2 linked regions of the Pseudobacteroides sp. genome follow. The protein of the gene in region 1 binds, or shares a complex with, the protein of each later gene. Links are inferred from orthologs where the notes say so. Each region holds a gene or a part of one and is shown in the gene's direction. Other genes may lie near its edges.

Region 1 (3,055 bases):
TTAGAGAAAAAACAGGATTATGTGTTTATATATAGAAATCACTAATTAATATTTATCATATTTTGGAGGTAAAAATGTTACTGATTAAAAATGCCAGAATTATAAGCATGGAAAGTACAGATTATGATAATGGCTATATCTTAGCTGATAAAGGAAAAATAGTAGATATCGGATCAATGGAGAGGTTTAGTGAAACACAGATTGAAAAGAAATATTCAATTAAAACTGTTATAGATGCAAATAATAATTATGTGTTACCCGGCTTTATAGATGCACACTGCCATGTAGGAATGTGGGAAGATTCTGTGGGATTTGAGGGTGATGACGGAAATGAGATGACCGATCCTGTAATGCCTCATTTGAGAGCAATCGACGGCGTATACCATATGGACAGAGCTTTTGTAGAAGCAAGGGAAGCAGGTGTAACGACAGTAGTTACAGGTCCGGGAAGTGCAAATGTTCTGGGAGGTCAGTTTGCAGCATTAAAGACATATGGAAGAAGCGTTGATGAGATGGTTTTAAAGGAGCCTGTAGCACTTAAGGCGGCTTTTGGAGAAAACCCAAAAACCGTTTACAATGAGAAAAGGCAGACTCCAATGACTAGAATGGCTACTGCGGCCCTGCTGCGTGAAAATTTAGCAAAAGCACAAGAATATAAAAAGATGCTGGATGATTATAATAATGATCCGGAGGAAAATGACAAACCTGAGTATGACATTAAAATGGATGCGTTACTTAAAATTATAAATAAAGAGGTTCCGTTAAAAGCTCATGCTCATAGAGCTGATGATATTTTGACAGCTCTAAGGATTGCTAAGGAATTTGATATTAAAGTTACTATAGAGCATTGTACAGAAGGATACATGATTAAGGACCTTCTGTTGGAGGAAGGTGTAGAGGCTTGTTTAGGTCCTTTGCTTACCGACAGATCAAAGATTGAACTTAGAAACCAAAGCATTAAATCTCCAGGGATTTTGTCAAATGCGGGAGTAAATGTGGCAATAACAACCGACCACCCATGTGTTCCTATTCAGCACTTAAGCCTGTCTGCTGCTATGGCAGTAAAAGAAGGCATGGATGAAAGGAAAGCACTCCAGTCGATAACTATAAATGCTGCAAAAATTACAGGTATTGACGACAGGGTTGGAAGTCTGGCTGTGGGTAAGGATGCTGATATTGTCATTTTTGATGGGAATCCATTAGAGTTAAAGACAAATGTGCAGAACACTATAATAAACGGCATTTTGGTTTATGAAAGGGAAAAGAATGAAAAGCTTTAAAACTGTTTCGCAGGATGAAACTGCGGCACTTGGAAGAAAACTTGGTGAACTGCTTAAAGCAGGGGATGTTGTTTGTCTTATAGGTGATCTTGGTACCGGTAAAACAGCTTTTACAAAAGGAATAGCTGAGGCTCTTGGGGTACAAGGTTATATAACAAGCCCCACTTTTACTTTTGTCAATGAGTATCAGGGAAGGATTCCAATGTTTCATTTCGATGTTTATAGAATAGGTGATCCGGAGGATTTGTTTGAAATAGGTTTTGAGGAATACCTTGAGAGAGACGGTATTGTTGTTATAGAATGGGCAAACATGATAAAGGAAATACTTCCTTCTGATTATATCTGGGTTGAAATCAGGAAGGATATTAATGCTGATTTTAATATGAGAATAATAGAGATAGAGTTTGTGGGGAACAATTATTGCAGTATTAAAGATATGTAATAATTCCCCCATGCCTCTTAGATATATTTTACTTATGCTGGTTTTGAAAGGAAGATACGATTTGAAAGTATTAGCTGTAGATACATCATCAACCATAGCAGCAGTAGCGATAATTGAAAATGAAGTGCTTTTAGGCGAATATTTTGTAAATAATAAAAAGACTCACTCTCAAAAGCTTATGCCAATGATTAAAGAGCTTACCGAAAGCTTGGGACTTAATCCTGCAGAAATTGATATTTTTGCGGCATCAGTAGGGCCAGGCTCTTTTACCGGTCTAAGGATTGGAGTTACCAGCATAAAGGCTATGGCTTATGCACTGGAAAAGCCTGTTGTAAGTATTCCTACATTGGATGCATTGGCATACAATTATCCAGCATCTAATGCAATAATATGTCCAATAATGGATGCAAGGAATAACCAGGTATATACTGCTTTCTACAGGTTTAAGGATCAGCCTCTCCGCGAGTCAGAATACATGGCGTTGCCCATTGCGAGCTTGATGCAGATTCTTATTGAGACCGAAGAAAATATATGTTTTGTGGGAGACGGTGTAGAAAGACACCGGGATTATTTATTAAATGAGCTTGGTCAAAAATGCAGTTTTGCACCGCACAACCTTATTTTAAATAGGGCATCTTCTGTTGCACAATTAGCTTTGGCAAGAGCTATCGATGGTAAAGTTGAAAGCCCTGTTGACATGATCCCGTTTTATTTGAGAAAATCTCAGGCAGAGCAGGAGTATGACAAGAGAAACGGAGAAAAGTCAAATGAGTGATTTTAAAGTTGTTCCAATGAATTTAGAGCATGTTAATGACATTATGATTGTTGAAAGTTTAAGTTTTTCTATTCCATGGTCAAAAAATGCTTTCATTGAGGAAATAACTAAAAATTCATTTGCATATTATTATGCGGGTATCTATAAGGGCAAGGCTGTGGGTTATGGCGGTATGTGGCAGGTCTTTGACGAGGGTCATGTTACAAACATTGCGGTACACCCCGAATTTAGAAAAATTGGTATAGCGAGCAGAATTTTAGAGTTTATGATTGGAGAATCAATTAATAAGGGTATACAAAGAATGACCCTTGAGGTCAGAAAAAGTAATGTATCTGCGATAAATTTATATCAAAAGTATGGCTTTATTAATGAAGGAATCAGGAAATCGTATTATGCTGACAATGGTGAAGACGCAGTAATTATGTGGAAGCATAAAATGGACATTAATGCTTCCTAATTTATATATCTATAAAACATCTATAAAACATCTATAAGCATATCCTAAAACCTAGCAAACAGGTGCCTTTTAGGTTTTCATTAAAAATCATTAAAAAAAAG
Region 2 (3,052 bases), on another replicon or contig:
AAGGCTGCAAAAACCAAATTGAGTTTCCTTAATACATTTGAGAACAGTAACATATAATCTATAAGTACAATAATTTTGCATTTTAACACGTTTTGCTATAAAATAGTTGTTGTAAAAAAAGAGAAAATTAACGAGGTGAGGGAATAATGGACATTTTACAAGGCATTATATTAGGAATAATACAAGGTTTAACAGAGTTTTTACCAATAAGCAGTTCAGGGCATTTGGTACTATTTCAACAGATTTTCGGGCTTAAGGAAGGTGTTGCTACATTTGACATAGCAGTTCACCTTGCCACCCTTATTGCCGTAGTTGCAGTGTTCCGCAAGGATATTATCGAAGTTATTAAAAATCCTTTCAGTAAGCTTACCCTTTTAATAGTGGTTGGAACCATACCAACACTGGCAATTGCCTTTGCTTTGAAAAATATTATTGAAGATCTTTTGCACTCCGGTGCGTCACTAGGTATAGAGTTTATTATTACAGGTCTTATACTGTGGTTTGCAGAGTCTATAAAGACCAAGGATAAAGGTTTAAAAGAGACATCAATGGCTGATGCAGTTCTTATAGGTATCGCTCAGGGTATTGCAATCATGCCGGCTATTTCAAGGTCTGGACTTACTATTGCCGGGGCTCTGTTTAGAGGGCTCAACAGGGAGTTTGCAGCAAAGTTTTCATTCCTGCTTTCAATACCCATAATCCTTGCAGCTGCAGCTGATGAAGCCCTTGACCTTTATAAAAGTTCAAGCACAGTTGCAATCGGTATGATGCCTTTGGTTTTAGGGATGGTAGCAGCCGCAATTTCAGGATATTTTGCAATAAAGTTTATGCTTAAAATTCTTTCAAAAGGAAATTTGAGATCGTTTTCGTATTATGTATTTGCTTTAGGTGGATTAATTGTTCTTGATCAATTGTTTTTTCACATTTACTTTTAGAAGTATGTAGGCTTAAGGGAGTATAAAAAAGATGGAAACAAAAAAAGATATACTGATAATGGGAATTGAAACAAGCTGTGATGAAACTTCGGCATCAGTGGTTTTAAACGGCAGGAAGGTTGTTTCAAATATAATATCGTCACAAATAGATTTACATCAAAAATATGGAGGAGTTGTTCCGGAAATTGCTTCTAGAAAGCATGTTGAGCTTATGATTCCGGTTATAGATGAGGCTCTGGTCAAAGCAGGAATTAAACTTAAGGATTTGGATGCAATAGGGGTTACATACGGACCTGGATTGGTTGGTGCTCTTCTGGTAGGGCTTTCAGCAGCAAAAGGCCTTGCATTTGCCGCGGACAAACCTCTCTTGGGGGTTCATCATATTGAGGGGCATATAGCTGCAAATTATCTTCAGCATGAGGAACTGGAACCGCCTTTTGTGTGCCTTGTTGCTTCAGGAGGCCACAGCCATATAGTTTATGTCGAATCCTATGAAAAGTTTGAAATATTGGGACAAACCAGGGACGATGCTGCCGGTGAGGCCTTTGACAAAATTGCCAGGGCAATAGGTCTTGGATATCCTGGAGGACCGCTAATTGACAAGGTTGCAGGAGAAGGAGATCCAAAAGCAATAAACTTCCCCAGGGTTTATTTTGAGGGAGGTTCATTAGACTTCAGTTTTAGCGGACTTAAGACTGCTGTACTTAATTATCTGCATAACCTGTCGCAAAAGGGCGAGGCATACAACATAAACCACATTTCAGCGAGCTTTCAGCAGGCAATTGTGGATGTTCTTGTCAAGAATACCATAACAGCTGCAATAAACAAAGGGGTAAATAAAATAACCCTGGCAGGAGGTGTGGCATCCAACAGTTGTTTGAGAAAACAAATGAAGGAACAGGCTCTAGCCAAGGGTATTGAAGTTTTATATCCAAGTCCGATACTTTGTACAGATAATGCTGCTATGATTGCATGTGCTGCATATTATGGCTTTGTAAACGGGACAATGTGTGACTTGAGATTGAATGCAATTCCGGGATTACGGCTGGGAGAAAAATAGTAATTATCCTCTGGATTTACATAATTGGACAAATAAATCAAGGCATAACAATGTTAATATGTTGAATTGTAGGATGTGAATTATGTGGAAATAATCCTAGAGTCCAGCAAAATATGACATTTTTAGCTGTGTATAAGTTTGTGGATAATGTGGATTACTGCTGTGGATAACTCATTTTTCATTTTTGTAATCGTTATAATTGTTGATAACTACCTTTACATAATGCTGAGTTTCGCTGAATGGTGGAACTCCATTGTACTTTTTCACATTATTGGGACCTGCGTTATAAGCTGCCAAAGCAAGCTTCAAATCTCCGCCGAATGCATTTAACTGATCTCTTAAGTACCTGGTTCCGCCATCGATGTTTTGCTGAATATCCCAAGGGTTGGTTACATTCAGCCAATCAGCGGTTCCCGGCATGAGCTGCATAAGTCCCTGAGCTCCGGCACTGGAAAGGGCATATGGGTTAAAGCTTGATTCCTGTTTTATCACAGCTTTAATGAGATTTGCATCAACCCCATATTTTTGAGATGCATCGTTAATAGCTAAATTTATAAGCTCCATCTGCTTTATTTTGTCCTTTGGAGCAGCAGCTGCACTATTTGCTTTGTTAAGCTCAGCTTTAAGTCTGCTATTATCCATGGAATTGTAAGGTACTGCAGGTGCTGCTATTTTCTGGGGTGATATTCTTTTTTCGTTTAATATTTTTTCTGATGCTGTTAATTCAGCTTCGGTTTCTTTGTTTGTCTCCTCTTCAAGGAGTTTCTGGAATGAGTTTTGAGTTGAAGGCATATTCATCCTTATGGGAACTCTGCTCTGAATATCATTTAGTTTTTGGGTAAAGATGTCGTTCACACTTAATGGCATAAAAGCTCCTCCAACCATATACTTTCTTAAAATATTAATAGTGATAAATATATCACTTTTAGTATTATATATATCGGATTAATTGTAAAAAGCTTTAGACCCTATTTATGTCTGGGAAATTATGAAACCTCAAGATTCTTTCTTTTCACGAACTTAGAGCAAGCGTTCTTTTTCTTACCGTCAAACTGGC

The links.
Region 2: the proteins of tsaE (region 1) and tsaD are in contact, whole or in part, in a crystal structure (PDB 6N9A), measured with the Thermotoga maritima proteins. The link is inferred for Pseudobacteroides sp. from one-to-one orthologs. Residues at the interface, in WP_004082108.1 of Thermotoga maritima: Leu37, Gly38, Lys46, Lys57, Val59, Lys60, Ser61, Thr63, Phe64, Thr65, Leu66, Met67, Val69, Pro71, Tyr82, Arg83, Leu84, Asp86, Asp88, Phe89, Asp93, Ile128, Asp130, Glu131, Arg134; in WP_004082750.1 of Thermotoga maritima: Cys10, Asp11, Arg49, His50, Leu82, Gly84, Gly135, Gly136, Glu154, Thr155, Leu156, Asp157, Asp158, Ser159, Glu162, Asp165, Lys166, Arg169, Leu170, Tyr175, Lys213, Thr214, Leu217, Tyr218, Gln221, Arg222, Asn324.

What each region holds. Positions count from the first base shown.
Region 1 is NZ_DATCTU010000034.1:2,330-5,384, forward strand. What follows is about bases 12-2,994. They hold tsaE (tRNA (adenosine(37)-N6)-threonylcarbamoyltransferase complex ATPase subunit type 1 TsaE), read left to right. Parts: upstream 12-1,266; coding sequence 1,267-1,722; downstream 1,723-2,994. Other genes in these bases: VIO64_RS06225 (amidohydrolase), read left to right, coding at 75-1,280; tsaB (tRNA (adenosine(37)-N6)-threonylcarbamoyltransferase complex dimerization subunit type 1 TsaB), read left to right, coding at 1,784-2,497; rimI (ribosomal protein S18-alanine N-acetyltransferase), read left to right, coding at 2,490-2,954. UniProt on the Escherichia coli protein: Required for the formation of a threonylcarbamoyl group on adenosine at position 37 (t(6)A37) in tRNAs that read codons beginning with adenine.
Region 2 is NZ_DATCTU010000007.1:58,129-61,180, forward strand. The notes cover bases 1-2,980. They hold tsaD (tRNA (adenosine(37)-N6)-threonylcarbamoyltransferase complex transferase subunit TsaD), read left to right. Parts: upstream 1-966; coding sequence 967-1,995; downstream 1,996-2,980. Other genes in these bases: VIO64_RS01530 (undecaprenyl-diphosphate phosphatase), read left to right, coding at 147-935; VIO64_RS01540 (lytic transglycosylase domain-containing protein), read right to left, coding at 2,167-2,862. In the rest of the region: VIO64_RS01545 (hypothetical protein), read right to left, coding at 2,982-3,052.